DNA from 3 places in the Arthrobacter sp. LFS091 genome. Region 1 is predicted to be linked to each of the others. Evidence: riboswitches for the same ligand, from Rfam matches in the RefSeq annotation. Region 1 holds a riboswitch; each other region holds the start of a gene.

What was found. A riboswitch is a leader RNA that binds a small molecule or an ion and turns the genes downstream of it on or off. The one in region 1 is predicted to bind glycine.
Region 2: linked by a shared signal. The riboswitch ahead of gcvP (aminomethyl-transferring glycine dehydrogenase) and the one ahead of gcvP (aminomethyl-transferring glycine dehydrogenase) in region 1 are both predicted to bind glycine.
Region 3: linked by a shared signal. The riboswitch ahead of cycA (D-serine/D-alanine/glycine transporter) and the one ahead of gcvP (aminomethyl-transferring glycine dehydrogenase) in region 1 are both predicted to bind glycine.

The regions. Positions count from the first base shown of each region.
Region 1 covers NZ_JBFPFP010000003.1:321,363-327,023, reverse strand. The annotation lists gene gcvP (aminomethyl-transferring glycine dehydrogenase) at 1-2,437, opposite strand, end outside; glycine riboswitch at 2,586-2,684, opposite strand; gene ACNQOP_RS07185 (helix-turn-helix domain-containing protein) at 2,759-3,064, opposite strand; gene ACNQOP_RS07180 (D-arabinono-1,4-lactone oxidase) at 3,068-3,187, shown strand; gene mscL (large conductance mechanosensitive channel protein MscL) at 3,313-3,777, shown strand; gene ACNQOP_RS07170 (TetR/AcrR family transcriptional regulator) at 3,900-4,499, shown strand; gene ACNQOP_RS07165 (alpha/beta fold hydrolase) at 4,496-5,661, shown strand, end outside.
Region 2 covers NZ_JBFPFP010000008.1:231,258-236,918, forward strand. The annotation lists gene gcvP (aminomethyl-transferring glycine dehydrogenase) at 1-2,071, opposite strand, end outside; glycine riboswitch at 2,249-2,346, opposite strand; gene ACNQOP_RS16580 (TetR/AcrR family transcriptional regulator) at 2,442-2,981, opposite strand; gene ACNQOP_RS16585 (MFS transporter) at 3,054-4,601, shown strand; gene ACNQOP_RS16590 (sigma-70 family RNA polymerase sigma factor) at 4,660-5,475, opposite strand.
Region 3 covers NZ_JBFPFP010000002.1:65,115-70,775, reverse strand. The annotation lists gene ACNQOP_RS03110 (prolyl oligopeptidase family serine peptidase) at 1-1,205, opposite strand, end outside; gene ACNQOP_RS03105 (FAD/NAD(P)-binding protein) at 1,266-3,227, shown strand; glycine riboswitch at 3,302-3,400, shown strand; gene cycA (D-serine/D-alanine/glycine transporter) at 3,545-5,011, shown strand; gene ACNQOP_RS03095 (ExeM/NucH family extracellular endonuclease) at 5,078-5,661, opposite strand, start outside.

The DNA.
Region 1 (5,661 bases):
TGCGTGCCGTCAGCTCGCGGAGGTCCAGGATGCATTCGTGCGCAACCAGGCCGCCTTCACCGGTGTAGAGAACCGGGAAGTGCTCATCCAGCCGGGAAGCGATGTAGTTCGCGGCCAGCAGGGCCGACTTGGTGGCTTCAGTGAGGCCCTGCCCGCCCATGAGCTTCACGTAAGCCCAGGAGATCGGCAGCACACCCGCGGATCCGTATCGCGAAGCGGAAATCGCCACGCCATGACCCGGTTCGTGGGCGGCCTTGTTGGCATCGCCGGGCATGAACGGGGCCAAGTGGGCTTTCGCAGCAACGGGTCCAACACCGGGGCCGCCGCCACCGTGCGGGATGCAGAAGGTCTTGTGCAGGTTCAGGTGGGAGACGTCGCCGCCGAACTTGCCGGGCTGGGCAAGGCCAACCAGGGCATTGAGGTTCGCGCCATCGACGTACACCTGACCACCGGCCTGGTGAACGGCGTCGCACACCTCAACGACGTCGGCGTCGTAGACACCGTGCGTGGACGGGTAGGTGATCATGATGCAGGACAGGACGTCCTTGTTGGCTTCGATCTTGGCCGTAAGGTCCGCGTGGTCGATGGTCCCGTCAGCAGCCGTCGCCACCACAACCACCTTCATGCCGGCCAGCACTGCGGAGGCAGCGTTGGTGCCGTGCGCGGAAGCGGGAATCAGGCAGACAGTGCGCTGCTCGTCACCCCGGGAGAGGTGGTAGCCGCGGATCGCCAGCAAGCCCGCGAGTTCGCCCTGGGAACCAGCGTTCGGCTGAATGGAGACCTGATGGTAGCCAGTGATCTCCGTGAGGTCGGCTTCCAGGTCCTCGATGAGTTCGCGCCAGCCCGCCGTCTGGTGGTCCGGTGCGAAGGGGTGGATGGAGGCGAACTCCGGCCAGGAGATGGCTTCCATCTCAGCGGTCGCGTTCAGCTTCATGGTGCACGAACCCAGTGGGATCATGGTGCGGTCCAGAGCGAGGTCCCGGTCGGACAGCTTGCGGATATAGCGCAACAGCTGCGTCTCGGAACGGTGCGTGTTGAACACCGGGTGCTGCAGGAAATCGCTGGTCCGGACCACGTCCGAGGGCAGCTCGAAGCCCGCCGCGTCCTTCACCGGACCGGCACCGAAGGCGACGGCAACGGCGGAGAGGACCTCCGGCGTCGTGGTTTCATCAATCGAGACGCCCACGGTGTCGGCGTCGATGAACCGCAGGTTGATGCCGCGGGCTTCGGCGGCGGCGATGACTTTGTCAGCCTTGCCGGGGACGCGGACCGTGAGGGTGTCGAAGAAGGACTCGGTCACGAGTTCGCGGCCGGCCGCCTTCAGCGCCGTCGCCAGCGTTCGTGCATGGCCGTGAACGGTTTCGGCGATCGACTTCAGGCCTTCCGGGCCGTGGTAGACGGCGTACATCGAGGCCACGATGGCCAGCAATGCCTGGGCTGTACAGATGTTGGACGTGGCCTTTTCGCGGCGGATGTGCTGCTCGCGGGTCTGGAGGGCCAGGCGGTAGGCGGGGACGCCCGCGTTGTCCTTGGAGACGCCGACGATTCGACCCGGGAGCGTGCGCTCCATGCCGTCGCGGACGGCCATGTACGCGGCGTGCGGGCCGCCGAAGAACAGCGGGACACCGAAACGCTGCGCGGTTCCGACGGCGACATCGGCACCTTGCTCGCCCGGGGGCGTGATGAGGGTGAGCGCCAGCAGGTCGGCTGCGACAGTAACCAAGGCGCCACGTTCCTTGGCTTCGGCGATCACCGGGGCATGGTTGAAAACGCGGCCCGAAACGCCAGGCTGCTGCAGGACAATACCGTTGATGTCGCCGTCGGGCAGGCCGGCCGAGAGGTCCGCTATCTCGACCTCAAACCCCAGCGCCTCGGCGCGGCCCTTCACGATTGCGATGGTCTGCGGGAGGAGGTCTGCGTCCAGGACGGTCTTGCCGTCCTTCACAGTCTTGTTCGCCCTGCGCATGAGCAGCACTGCCTCGGCAACGGCGGTAGCTTCGTCCAGCAGCGAGGCGTTGGCCACGGGAAGTCCCGTGAGGTCCTGGACCATGGTCTGGAAGTTGAGCAGCGCTTCGAGGCGGCCCTGGGAAATTTCCGGCTGGTACGGGGTGTAGGCCGTGTACCAAGCCGGGGATTCGAGGATGTTGCGGCGGATGACGGGCGGGGTCACGGTGTCGTAGTAGCCCTGGCCGATCATCTGCACGGCGGTTCTGTTCTTGGAAGCCAGCTTGCGCAGCTCAGTGAGGACCTGCACCTCGGTGAGGGCGTCCTGCAACTTCAGCGCAGTGTCCTGGCGGATGGAATCTGGGACAGCAATGTCCACCATGCCGTCGACGGAGTCATAGCCGATGGCCTTGAGCATGGTGTCAACATCGGCCTGGCGGCGGGCGCCGATATGCCGGTCCGCGAACGCGGTGGGGGTTGATTGAACAGTCAAGAGGAACTCCATGATTCAGGCGCCTGCTGAGCGCCACGATGATGTGGGTTCCTCCCCGCTCTGTATTGGACCTGAGAGATTCCGCAGGAATGGTTGCCTGCTTGCACCGTCGGTGAGCCCGGTTTCCCGGACTGCTTTCCAGAGTTGCCTAACCGCGGCGGTACATGGGCCTGAGAGATTCCTGGGGAGGATTTGCTCCTACGGCGCCTGACTGGATGTACCGGCAGGACTCTCCCGCCGCAGATCAAAAGCGTTGCATCACGTGAGTGACACGCTTCACACCATAGCGGGTTGTTTTGAAAAAGCGCAAGCAAGCTGTGGCTACTGATGCATCGCTTCGTGGATCTGCAGTGCGAACCACAACTGCGCAACCGTGGACGTTTCGCCCATGTCCAGCCCCGTCAACTCACCGATTTTCCGGATCCGGTAGATGATGGTTTGCCGGTGCGCGAACAGCGCCGCAGCCGTCTTTTGCCAGGAACGTTGAGAATCCAAATATGTCCTCAGAGTCCGGGTCAGATCACCGTCCTGGCTCTGCTCATAGTCGAAAATCGGACCCAGCAGGCGCCGCACCAACGCCGCGTGCTCCAGGAATTCGAGCCCCGGGCGCACTGGGGGAAGATCCACTTCATGACCCGCAGCCGCCTGGAACGCCTCTACCCGGAACTGGACACTTTCCTCCAGGTCCGCCGCGAATTCGATCCCCGCGGAATGTTCCTGAACGACCACACCCGGTCCCTGTTCGGCTGAGCACATCACGGGGTAGGGGAGCAGGCGTGATGCACTCCCCTACCCCGTTACACCGGGTTGAAACATGGGGATGGTAGTTTGTTCACTGCTGAGGCAGACATCCCCACCCAAGCTGAGGACACTCCATGTTTAAGGGTTTCAAAGACTTCATCCTTCGCGGCAACGTGATCGAACTGGCCATCGCCGTGGTTATCGGCAGTGCTTTCACCGCCCTCGTCGGGGCCTTCACCAACCACATCATCAACCCGGTCATCGCCGCTGCCGGTGGCATGAACGCCGAGGGCCTGGGCTTCAAGATCTGGGAAAACAACCCCGCCACGTTCGTCGATTTCGGGGCCGTCCTGACCGCCCTGATCACCTTTGTGATCACGGCTGCCGTGGTCTACTTCATCTTCGTGGCGCCCATGAACAAGATCAACTCCCTGGTCAAGGACCGCCTCTCCACCGAGGAACCCGAGGAAGAGCCGCTCCCCGCCGATACGGCGCTCCTCGCCGAAATCCGTGACCTCCTCAAGGACGCAGCCGCGGCCCGCAACGCAGGTACCGCTTCCGCGCCCAACCCAGGGCCCGGCTCCGACCCCGTCCGTTAGGGCCAGCACAGCCTTTACAAGTAGCTCCGCCCAAAACCCGGCTCCCTCACACGAGGGGCCGGGTTTTTGCGTTGGGCTTGCGCGGATTTACAAAAATATATAGACCGGTCTATTATTTCCCTGTGGCTATCAAAGGAAACCTGACGAAGGCACGGCTTACAGAGTCCATGCTGCAGCTCATCCAGACCAGCGGCTACAGCGGCACAGGCCTGAACGCTGTGATCGAACATGCCGCCGCACCCAAGGGGTCTGTCTACTTCCATTTCCCCGGCGGGAAGGAGGACCTGGGAGTCGCAGCGGTCGACCTCGCCGCGACGCAATTCCAGGCCCTGATCGCGGAGGCGGCATCTTCCGCGGGCGGCCCGGCTGAAGCTGCCCGCGCCGCCATTGAGGCTTTGGCGACGATCGTCAGCGAGGGCAACTTCCAACTGGGCTGCCCTGTCTCCGTCGTCACCTTGGAGATGGGCGCTGAGAGCGAGCGGCTGCGGCAGGCATGTGCCACTGCCTTCGAGTCGTGGATCGTACCCACGTCGGCACTGCTCGAAGCAAGCGGCATTGACGCAAAGGAGGCGCGGTCCTTGGCGACGGTCATTGTGTCGACAATCGAGGGCGCGGTGATCGTCTCCCGCGCCATGCAGGACACCCAACCCCTGGCTTCGGCCGCTGATGTCGTGGCAGAGCTCATCAACCAGCGCCTCGAGACCACTGGGAGGACCCGATGACAACACCTAAAGGCCCCCGCCACGCCCTGGTCTTCGGGGCCTCGGGATTGGTTGGCAGGCATCTCGTCCTGGCCCTGGCCCAAGCTGGCGCGAACGTCACGGCGGCTGTACGGACCGCCGAGTCCGGCGCCCGTGTCGAGCGATGGGTGCGGGAGCACGGCCTGGCACGGAGCATCAACACGACGATCGTCGATTTCGAGTCCCCCGGGATCGTCACTGGAGGCCCCTCGGCATTCCCGGACATCACCGAGATCCACAACTGCGCCGGGACCTACCGGTTCGGAATGACCGCCCACGAGGCACGCAGCGCGAACGTCGGCATCGTCGAGAAGCTGATGGACTTCGCCACGGATCTCCCCAAACTGCAGCGCGTCGTCCATGTGTCGGGATACCGCGTCGGCGGACAGGACCCAACCACCATTCCATGGTCAGAGGATTACCGCGCTGCGGCCTACGAGGAACTTGGTGCCTACGAAGCCTCAAAGGTGGAATCCGACGCGATCTTCCAGGCCCTGGCCATGGAACGCAGAATCCCCTGGACAATCGTCAATCCGTCCAGCCTGATCGGCGACAGCCTGACCGGGGAATCCGACCAGCTCATCGGGCTGCCCACCACTATCGAACAGATCTGGGAAGGCAGCGTTGCGGCGTTGCCAGGAGACGAAACGACGTTCCTCCCGGTCGTTACGGTCGACTATCTTGCGGCTTTCATGACGGCTGCCGCGGTCGACTCGGCTGCTGCGGGCAAGGCCTATTGGATTCTCGACGACGCCACCCCGCCACTGGCGGACCTGCTCACGCATGTCGGCCGGCATCTTGGCGCGAAGGTCCCACGGCTAAGGCTGCCGGTTGGGGTCATCAGGCGGCTCCCCGAGCGGATCACCAAGGCAGATCCCGAGACGCTTACCTTCATGTCCTCCGACCGCTATCCAACGCAGTCAGCAATCGAGTTCGCCGACAAACACGGAATCCGGATGCCGGACGTGCTGCTGTCCTTGGAACGGTGGGCCGATTACCTGGCCGCGCGTCGGTTCGGGGCCATCATGGCCGAGGACCGTCGGCTTGTGGACGTCGGCGGCATACGGACATTCGAACTGGGCGTCGCCGGGTCCAACAGGCTGGTCCTTCCCGGCCTGCCGGTCAACGCAGACACGTGGGCTGG
Region 2 (5,661 bases), on a different contig from region 1:
CATCGCCACCGAACTTGCCGGGCTGGGCAAGGCCAACAAGGGCGTTGAGGTTGGCACCGTCGATGTAGACCTGCCCGCCGGCTTCGTGGATGGCGTCGCAGACTTCGCGGACGTCGGCATCGTAGACACCGTGCGTGGACGGGTAGGTGATCATGATTGCCGAGAGGGCGTCGCGGTTGGCCTCGATCTTGGCCTTGAGGTCCACGTGGTCGATGGTGCCATCCGGCGCGGTGGCAACGACCACCACCTTCATGCCCGCCAGGACGGCAGAGGCAGCGTTGGTGCCGTGGGCGGAAGCCGGGATGAGGCAGACGTTGCGCTGCTCGTCACCGTTGGAGTGGTGGTAGCCGCGGATCGCGAGGAGCCCGGCGAGTTCACCCTGGGAACCGGCGTTCGGCTGGATGGAGACCTGGTCGTAGCCGGTGATCTCGGTCAGCTGTGCCTCGAGGTCGGTGATGAGCTCACGCCAGCCTTCGGTCTGGGAGTCCGGCGCGAACGGGTGGATGGAAGCGAACTCCGGCCAGGAGATAGCTTCCATTTCAGCCGTGGCGTTGAGCTTCATGGTGCACGAACCCAGCGGGATCATGGTGCGGTCCAGCGCGAGGTCCCGGTCGGACAGCTTGCGGATGTAACGCAGGAGCTGGGTTTCGGAGCGGTGGGTGTTGAACACCGGGTGCTGCATGAAGTCGCTGGTGCGCTCAACGGAGGATTCCAGCGCGAAGCCTTTAACGGCTTCAGTTACCGAAGCGCCGAAGACGCTTGCGACGTCGGCGACAATCGCCGTCGTTGTTGTTTCATCCACTGAGATGCCAACCGTGTCGGCGTCGACGCCGCGCAGGTTGATGCCCTTGGCTTCAGCTGCGGCCACCAGCTCGGCGGCCTTGCCCGGGACGTGGACCGTGATGGTGTCGAAGAACGAGCCGTGGAGGACCTCGACGCCGGCAGCCTTCAGGGATGCGGCCAGGGTCCGGGCGTGGTCGTGGGCGGTCTCCGCGATTGCCTTCAGTCCCTCGGGGCCGTGGTAAACCGCGTACATGGAGGCCACAATCGCCAGGAGTGCCTGGGCTGTACAGATGTTGGACGTAGCCTTCTCGCGGCGGATGTGCTGCTCGCGGGTCTGCAGCGCCAAGCGGTAGGCGGGGACACCGGCGTCGTCCTTGGAAACGCCTACCAGGCGGCCGGGCATGGAGCGCTCCAGGCCCTTCTGGACGGCCATGTACGCGGCGTGCGGGCCGCCGAAGAACAGCGGCACGCCCAGGCGCTGGGCGGAACCGACAGCGATGTCGGCGCCCTGCTCGCCCGGAGGGGTGATGAGCGTGAGGGACAGGAGGTCGGCGGCGACCGTGACCAGCGCGCCGCGCTCTTTGGCTTCAGCAATGACGGCGGAGTGATCGAACACGCGGCCGGAAACGCCGGGCTGCTGGAGGACGACGCCGTTGATGGCACCTTCCGGAAGACCGGCGCTCAGGTCGGCTACCTCAACTTCGAAGCCGAGCGCTTCCGCGCGGCCCTTCACGATCGCAATGGTCTGCGGCAGGCAGTCGGCGTCGAGGACAGTCTTGCCGTCCTGGGCGGACTTGTTCTTGTTGGCGCGGCGCATCATCAGCACGGCTTCGGCCACAGCCGTTGCTTCATCCAGGAGGGAAGCGTTGGCGATGGGCAGGCCCACCAGGTCCTGGACCATGGTCTGGAAGTTGAGGAGCGCTTCGAGGCGGCCCTGGGAGATTTCCGGCTGGTACGGGGTGTAGGCGGTGTACCAGGCCGGGGACTCGAGGATGTTGCGGCGGATCACCGGCGGCGTGACGGTGTCGTAGTAGCCCTGGCCGATCATTTGCACGGCGGTCTTGTTCTTGGAGGCGAGCTTGCGGAGCTCGGCAAGGACTTCGACTTCGCTCAGGGCGTTCTGCAGGGTGAGGGCGACGTCCTGGCGGATGTCGTTGGGGACGGCGGTGTCGACCAACGCGTCAACGGTGTCGTAGCCCACGGACTTGAGCATGGTCTCAATGTCGGCCTGGCGGCGGGCGCCAATATGCCGATCAACAAAGGTGGTGGAGGCAGAACTAACCGTCACGAAGGAACTCCATTACTTGGGCGGCGTTTGGGTACGCCACAGTGGCTGGGTTCCTCCCCGCTCTGTATTGGACCTGAGAGTTTCCGCGTTGTTGGAACAACATCGCTTGCACCGTCGGTGAGCACAGCGCTCTTTCACCCTTCGGTGGTCAGAGCGCCTGCTGCTTTCCAGAGTTGCCTTGCCGCGGCGGTGCGTGGGCCTGAGAGATTCCTGGGGAGGGTTTGCTCCTACGGCGCCTGCATCACGTGCTTGCAGGACTCTCCCGCCGCAGATCATAGGCAATGTTCAGTTATAACGCGGCCCGAATTCAGGCAGGCCACAAGGGTTAATTGTCCTACGTGTGGCGCGTCGCCGCAAATGGGATGATGCGCTACTTCCGCAGCCGCTCCAGCACTCCGAGCAGGATTTTGACGTCGGCTTCCCGGCCGTCGTCGCCGGCCTCCTGGCCGCCCTCGAACATTGCGTTGAAATACAGTCCGTCGCCCATGTAGCTAACGGCCTTCGCTACCTCGGGTCCGACATCCTTGGCCAGGACATCAAGCCACTGCTTTTGGATTCCGGCAAACCTGCGGCGCGTTTCTTCGTGGGCAACCTCAGCCAGCCGCGTAGCAGCGACGAAAGCGCGGTCCATCGGCGTCCCGGCCCACAACGACGTCCGGATGAAGTAGGCAGCGGCGCCGTCCGGCGCGGCCCTCATCTGCTCAATGTCCTGTACTGCCAGTTGGTCCAGGCGTTCCAGGAGGGCACTAATCAGCGACTCCTTGTTCGGAAAGTGGTACAGCAAACCGCCCTTCGAGACGCCCGCACGCTTGGCAACTGCATCGAGCGTGGCGGCCCGCTCCCCTACCTCTATAAGGAGGGCTTCGTAGGCATCCAGGACGGCGTCCCGGGCAACTGGTTTTCGTGGCATGAGTACATCATTCCCTAAAGGTTTGCTGAGGATTAATTTGAAACTATACCGTCTGGACGGTACAGTAAGGACATGTTCTCGCCGTCCTCCACCCAAGCTCCCCGTTCAGCTCGTCCCGTCATGGGCCCTGCACCGTGGCGCGACTGGACGGCCCTGGCACTCCTGATGTTCCCGGTACTGCTGGTGGCCGTCGACAACACCGCGCTCACCTTTGCCCTGCCCGAGATCGCCCGATCCCTCGATGTCGGTGGTGTGCAACTGCTCTGGATCGTCGACGCCTACCCCTTGGTCCTGGCCGCGCTGCTGGTCTCCATGGGCAACCTCGGCGACAGGATCGGACGACGGCGGCTGCTTCTGATCGGCAGCACAGGCTTTGCTGCGGTTTCGGCTGCTACGGCGTTCGCGCCTTCCGCGGAATGGCTGATTGCCGGACGCGCCGCCCTTGGCGTTTTCGGCGCCATGCTGATGCCCTCGACGCTTTCCCTGATCCGGAACATCTTTACCGACCCCAACCGCCGCCGGCTCGCAATTGCCGTGTGGGCGGCCGGGTTCTCAGGCGGTGCTGCCCTCGGGCCGATCTTCGGCGGTTGGCTGGTGGAACACTTCTGGTGGGGCGCCGTCTTCCTGGTGGCAGCCTTCCTGCTGCTGCCGCTGCTTGCCTTCGGTAGGGTGCTCATCCCTGAGTCCAAAGACGCGAACCCGGGCCGGGTGGATGTCCCCAGCATCGCTTTGTCCATCTTGACCATGGCTCCGTTTGTCTACGGCATCAAAGAATTCGCAGTGCACGGCTTTGGGGCATCAGCGGCGGCGTTCATGCTTTTCGGTCTGGTGATGGGTGTCCTCTTCGTCCGACGCCAGCAGAGGATCGACAGCCCGATGCTGGATGTCAGCCTGTTCAAGAACAAGGTGTTCAGTACGGCAATCGTTGCCAACGTACTTTCCCTCTTCTCCATGACCGGCTTCATCTACTTCTTCGCCCAGCACCTGCAATTGGTTGAAGGCCAGTCCCCCATGGAGGCGGGTATCGCAATGATCCCGGCCCTCCTGGCAACAGTCATCGCCGGACTGCTGGTGGTGCCCCTGGTCAAAAAGGTCCGGCCCGGTTTTGTGGTGGCCGGAGGGTTGACGCTCAGTGCCATTGGCTACTTCGTGGCTGTTGTGGGCGACCACGGCAGCGGCCCCGTGTTCCTCCTGTCGGCCCTCACAGTTCTTGCTATTGGCGTGGGCGCGGCGGAGACCATCTCAAACGACCTCATCCTGGCCTCCGTACCGGCTGACAAATCCGGGGCAGCATCAGCCATCTCGGAGACCGGTTACGAATTGGGTTCGCTGTTGGGAACGGCTGTCCTTGGTTCCATCCTCACGGCCTCCTACCAGCACAACCTGGTCATACCGGACGGCGTATCCGGCCACGCCGCTGAAAAGTCCGGGGAAACCCTGGCCGGCGCCGTTGACGTTGCTACCACGCTCCCAGCGCCCTTGGCTGAAGCCTTGACGGCCTCGGCACGCGTCGCCTTTGACTCCGGCGTCCACATCACTGCGGCGATTGGGCTGGTACTCATGGCCGGAGCGGCTGCCCTTGCCGCCGTCGTACTCCGGCGTGTCCCCAGGGCGCACTAGCCGAGTCTACGCAAGGAGGCCGGGTCGCTGAGCGGCCCGGCCTCCTTCGCATCAGTGTCTAAACGGCGCTGTTGAGTGAGGTCCCCAGGCCAAAGCCGCGAGTGATTCCACCCGTGGTTGCCGCGGCAAGGGATGAAAGATAGTCATTGCGGCGGCGGGCAGTGATGCGCGATTCCGGTTCGAAAACCTGGTCGGGCGAATCGGCGTAATGGGCCGCCAGGCCGTCGCGCATGAGCCGTATCCCCTCAGCCCGCTGCTGCGAGACGGCGGCATGCGTGGAACCCAGTTCCTCGGCAAGCTCCTTCACGGACCGTCCCGCGAGATAGATCTCCTGGACCACGAAGCGCATTTTTTCGGGGAGGGCATCGACGGCGGCACGCAGGTACTTGATCCGCTCATCAGCCAGCACCGAGTGTTCCGGGGAATCCGTGGGGGACGCAACGGTGTCCGCCACCACCTCATCCAGTGAAGTCAGCGTCCGGGATGCGTCCACCAGGGCAGCTTCAACATGGCTACGCTCGACACCCAGGGCCGAAGCCATCTCGGCGACGCTGGGACCCCGTCCCAGCATGCTGGTCAAGGTCTCCTGGACGCCCAGGGTTTCCTTGATCCGCTTGCGGGCCGACCGCGTAGCCCAATCTCCGGCTCGCATCTCGTCCGCAAAGGCACCTACGATCCGGCGGCGCGCGAAAGCACCGAACGGAACACCGAGGTCCGGATCGAAGGAATCAGCAGACGTTATCAGGGCAACGGCACCGACAGAAGCAAAATCATCGCGCGATAAATGCGACGCGCGCGCGCAAAGGTCAGAGACCAGGTAACCAACGAGCGGAAGGTGCTGCAACACCAGCTCGTTGCGCTGTTCGCGATTCAAAAGTGAGTCCCCCCATGAGACCGGATTATTGAGTTGCAAACCCGACTTCTTTGCCGTTTCGCCGATGTCCAGAGACCAATCAGAGCATCGTTGTTGAGCGTTCAATCAGGTACGTATTCAGTGAACATACCACCTCAAAAGCTCCCTGCGTGTACGCTCGACAGAAGTAAAGATAAACCCTGCCAA
Region 3 (5,661 bases), on a different contig from region 1:
GCGTAGGCGTTCACGTCGTGCAGCGGAGGGCAGGCGTCCAGCGGCGTTGAAGCCCAGGCTCCATGGGAGTCGAGGGCTGACGGATTCAACACCCGGATCTCCGAGGAGACATCGCGGAGGAGGTTCAGCAGGAGGTAGTCCCGCGTCCAGCTCCAGGATTGCAGGGATGTGTGCTCGTCCGGCGCAAACAGCACCGTCAAGGAACGTGTGCCCGCCAGGTAGTCCTCGAAGGCAGCCCCGAGCAAGGACCCTGCCGGGTAAACAGTGCCATCAACGTCCCAGTCCTTCTGGGGGCGGAACAGCAGCCAGTCGCGGTGGGCGCTGATGTTCACGTCGGTTGGTACATCGATGGCCACCCAGGATCCGTCCCGCAGCACCCACGTGCTGCGGTTGTAGAAGTCGATGTAGTCAACGGCAAAGGTCCGCTCAAAGCCGGGGGTGGAATCGTGGCTCACCATGGCCAGCATGTGGTCCTCGGGGATTTCGAAGAGCTGTTCAGCATCGGCCAGGGCCTGGCCGCGTCGAAGCTTGACACCGGTCCGGGCGTAAGAGGAGGTCGTGGCAGGGAGCCCGTCGGCGGTGCTGGACACCAGCAGGGTGTCGGCATCGAGCCAGCTGACGTTGCCCTTGGCGGTGGGGAGGTCGAAGCCGCCCTCAACGAAGGTGCGCGATTCGACGTCGAACTCGCGGTGGCGGTCCGCGTCGCCGCCGTCCGGGGACAGCGACACCATGGCCAGCCGGTACTCGTTTCCGTCCGCAGGGCGGAGGAAACCGGCCCCATGGAAGACCCATTCGACGCCCTCCGCTGCAGCCAGCGCATCAACGTCCAGGAGGACGTCCCATTCAGGAGCGTCGGTGAGGTAGCTATCCCATGTGGTGCGGCGCCAGAGACCCTTGGGGTGTTCCTGGTCTTTCCAGAAGTTGTAGTAGAACCCGCCGCGCTTGGAGACCATGGCAATGCGGTCCGTTGAGTCCAGGACCTCAAGGATTCCGGCTTCGACGGCGGAGTATTCAGCGTCCTCAAGCAATTCTTCGGTTCGCGCGTTCTGTTCCCGGACCCATGCAAGCTGCTCTTCGCCATGGATGTCTTCGAGCCAGATGTTTTCATCCGTGGGTTCAGGCGCAACCTCAGCGGCGTGGCGGGGACGGCCTGGCGCAGCCTCGTTCCCGGGAAGTGGCGTCTGATCAGCTTCTGTGGTGGTCATTGCCCCATCCAAGCAACACTTTTCAACAGTAAGCAAGTCACGCAGAAGTTAGGCTTGAGCGTGGCTAAATCCGAAACCAACCGTGTTGCCCTGCTGGGGGCTGGCCCCCGGGGCACCAGCGTCCTTGAGCGGTTGCTCGCGAATTGGGCTGCCGGGGGTCATGCTGTGCGCGCGTCGGGGGCCACCCTGCACATCGACGTGGTGGATCCTTTCCCCGCGGGTTCGGGCCACGTGTGGCAGCCGGGGCAGTCCCGGCTCTACCTGATGAACACCCAGTCGTTTTATCCGACGCTCATCCCGGAGGACCCTGAGCTCGCTCCTCCGCTGGCCGGTGGTTCGTTCGACAAGTGGCGCGAGGCCCGGCGTCGTGATGGCTTGGGACTGGACGACGCCGAAAAGGCGGAGCTTGCCACCCTCGAATCGCATGACTTCCCCAGCCGTGCCCTGTATGGGCGGTACTTGCGCCAGACCCTGGATGGCTTGCTCGAGCGGCTGCCCGACGGCGTCAAGGTCACGTTCCATGAGACCTCCGCCGTCGCGGCGCGACCGGTGAAGGACGGAACAAAAAACGCGTTCGACGTCGAACTCGCCAACGGTGCCACCCTCACCGTCGGCTCCGTGGTCCTCGCGTTAGGTCATATCGAGTCCCGGCTGAATCCCGAGCAAAGGTCTTTCAAGAGCGCGGCGGAGGAGCAAGGACTGCTCTATTTTCCGCCGGCGCCACCCGCCGACGTTGACTGGGAGGCGGTGCCGGATAACGAGCCGGTGCTGATCCGCGGAATGGGATTGAACTTCTTCGACGTCATGGGACAGCTGACGGAGGGCCGCGGCGGGAAGTTCGTCGAGGCCGGTTCTCCGGGGGCAGGGGTGTTGGAGTATCGGGCATCGGGCCGGGAACCCAGGATTATTGCTGCCTCCCGGCGGGGCACCCCTTACCGGGCCAAGGCGGGGCTGGCGGGTTACTACCCCAGCAGCATCACCATGCGCTACCTGACCGAAGACGCCGTGGACCGGTTTCGCGCGGCCGGAATCCAGCCCGGTTTCGACCACGATCTTTGGCCGCTGCTGCACCGTGATGCGCTGTGGGCGTATTACTCAACGCTGGCCCGCTCACAACCCACTGCGATCAAGGACCCCGCGCAGTTCCTGGCGGACCTCGAGGACGCACTCCAACCGCACGCGCACACCACAGCGAAGTGGGAGAACGACGTGGGCGATCTCGTGGAAAAGCACGTCGTCGCGTCCCGTCGGCTGAATCTTCGCGGGCTAGCCGCGCCGCTGGCAGGGCGTACTTTTGCGTCCAGGCGGGAGCTGGACGCGGCCATCACGGCATACCTTGATGATGACGCGCGCCGATCGGCTTTGGGCGAATCGGACCCTGTGAAGATGGCCATCGGAGCACTCCACACCGGTCGGGCAATCCTGAAATCGGTGGTGGCCGATGGCGGCATCACCGACGAATCCTGGTTGGCAGGGCTTCGCGGCTGGTTTGAGTCCTTCGTAGAGGGGCTGGCCAGTGGGGCACCCGCGCTGCGTTCGGAGCAGCTGGCCGCACTGGCGCGGGCCGGCGTCGTAAGTTTTGTTGGCCCGGACCCGAAGTTCAGTGTGGACCGGAGCGCGAAACTGTTCCGTGCGGTTTCGCCGTGGGTGCGCGACGCGCCGGTGGAAGCCCGGACCCTGATCGAGGCGATGTCGCCTGCCAACAGGGTGGGCATCAATATGTCACCGCTGCTGGAGCAGCTCATGGCTGACGGGTTGGTCCGAACCAAGATCATGATGAGCGTCGAAGGTACCCCGATGCAGACCACGGGTTTGGACGTCGTGCCACATCCCTACCGGCCCTTGGCGGCGAACGGGGCGGTCACCGAAAACCTATACGTGCTGGGCCTACAGTTGTCCGCCTCACAGTGGGGCACGGCCATCGCGGCGGAGGCCCGGCCCCGAACCGGGCAGGCCTATGCCAGCGGACAGCGGACCCTGCGGGACGCCGACGAGATTGCGCGTAGCATTCTGGCCCGCTGAGGACCCAGGGTTGCAGTGCCGCCCGGCCTTCGTTAGTGTGTGAGCTGCATCACCGAACTGGTGGTGCGCGCTTTTGATCCGCGGCGGGAGAGCCCTGCCGGTACATCACCACAGGCGCCGTAGGAGCAAACCCTCCCCAGGAATCTCTCAGGCCCATGTACCGCCGCGGCGAGGCAACTCTGGAAAGCAGTCCGGAACGCCGGGCTCACCGAAGGTGCAAGCAGGCCCACGCCTGCGGAAACTCTCAGGTCCATCTACAGAGCGGGGAGGAACCCGAATCTTGTGGCACCCAGTGCCGCCTGAACGATGGAGTTCCTTTGACGATTCAGCGCCCACCCTCAACCGGTACCGATTCACCGCATCTTGAGCGCCAGCTCAGCAACCGCCACATCCAGCTCATCGCCATCGGCGGAGCAATCGGAACAGGCCTTTTCATGGGCTCCGGCAAAACCATCTCAGCCGCCGGCCCGTCCGTCATCTTCGTCTACATGATCATCGGCTTCATGCTGTTCTTCGTCATGCGTGCCATGGGCGAACTGCTGCTGAGCAACCTGAACTACAAGTCCTTCAGCGACTTCGCAGCTGACCTCCTGGGCCCCTGGGCCGGCTTCTTCACCGGCTGGACCTACTGGTTCTGCTGGGTCATCACGGGGATCGCGGACGTCATCGCAATCGCAGGCTATTCGCAGGAGCTGTGGCCTTCCCTGCCCCTCTGGGTGCCGGGGCTCATTACCATCGGCATCCTCCTGCTGCTGAACCTGGCAACGGTGAAGGCATTCGGCGAGACCGAGTTCTGGTTCGCCCTCATCAAGATCGTCGCCATCGCGGCCCTGATTATTGTTGGCCTCTTCATGATCTTCAGTGGCTTCCAGTCCGACGCCGGACCCGCCAGCTTCACCAACCTTTGGAGCCATGGAGGATTCTTCCCGAACGAATTCATGGGCTTCGTCGCCGGATTCCAGATCGCGGTCTTCGCTTTCGTAGGCATCGAACTGGTGGGCACTACTGCGGCCGAGGCCAAGGACCCGGAAAAGAACCTGCCCAAGGCCATCAACTCGATTCCCATCCGCGTGCTCCTCTTCTACGTGGGCGCGCTGATCATCCTCATGTCCGTCACCCCGTGGACCCAGTTCGCTGCCGGTCACAGCCCGTTCATTGCCATGTTCTCACTGGCCGGCCTGGGCGCAGCAGCCACGATCGTCAACCTGGTGGTCCTCACCTCCGCCATGTCCTCAGCCAACTCCGGGATCTACTCCACGTCCCGCATGGTGTTCGGCCTGGCCCAGGAAGGCGATGCCCCCAAGGTCTTCGGCGCGCTCTCCGGACGCAAAGTACCCCGCAACGCACTGTTCCTGTCCTGCGTCCTGTTGCTGTCCGGCGTCGTGCTCATGTACGCCGGCCAGGACGTCGGTAAGGCGTTCGACATGGTGACCACCGTGTCTGCCGTCTGCTTCGTCTTCGTGTGGTCGATCATCCTGGCCAGCTACCTGGCCTTCCGGAAGCGCCGTCCCCACCTTCACGAGTCTTCGGCGTTCAAGATGCCAGGTGGAGTGGCCATGGTGTGGGTGGTGTTCGCCTTCTTTGCCTTCGTGCTGTGGGCGCTGACCACCCAGCCGGACACCCTCGCAGCGTTGCTGGCCACGCCCCTGTGGTTCGTGATTTTGGGGGTCGCTTGGGCGGTACTCCGACGCCGTCCGGCCCACCTGGCCCGGTACGCCGCTTTCCAGGCCGAGCTGCGCAGCGATGCTGCCAGGGTCCAGGACCCGGAGCCGGCAAACAAGTAACCACAAGACAGGCCCCTCACGAACCAATCGTGAGGGGCCTGTCTCTTGGGGCATGCTACGGGGCGCTTAGCCCCTCAGGCATTTCTGGTACTGCAACCATTCGATGCCGTACCGCAGCCATCCCACAATGTCGTACCACTTGGACGGCTTGGTGGGCGGGGTGCACTGCGGCGGGTTGGGGCCGCTTGCGGCCACCTTGACCAGGGCCTTCACTACCGTTCCGGACTCGACGGCGGTGAGCACCAAGGTCCCGGTACCTGCGGCCGCCGTGGCGGGAACCTTCACGTTGACAGTGGCCGCTCCTGCGGTCACCGGAACATTTCCAAGAGCCACGGAGGCGCCCTTGGCATCAACGAAGACAGCCTTCAGGGAGGTGTTCGCCGGGCTGCCAATGGAGGTCAGGTTCAGCTTGGAAACCGTCAACGTCACGGACTCGCCGGCCTTGACCTCGGCAGCGGTGGAGTTTGCCACAGCAACTGAGCGGCGCGCGAAGTCCGGCGAGACGGGGTTGTGCGCCTGAAGGTACTTGATCCAGGCGTCACGGTCCACCAGGCCGGTGTCCTTCGTGTTGCTGCCCTCCTTGAAGACCCGGAAGTTGTCACCGCCGGTTGCCAGGAAGCTGAAGGTACCGATCCTGTACTGCTTTGCCG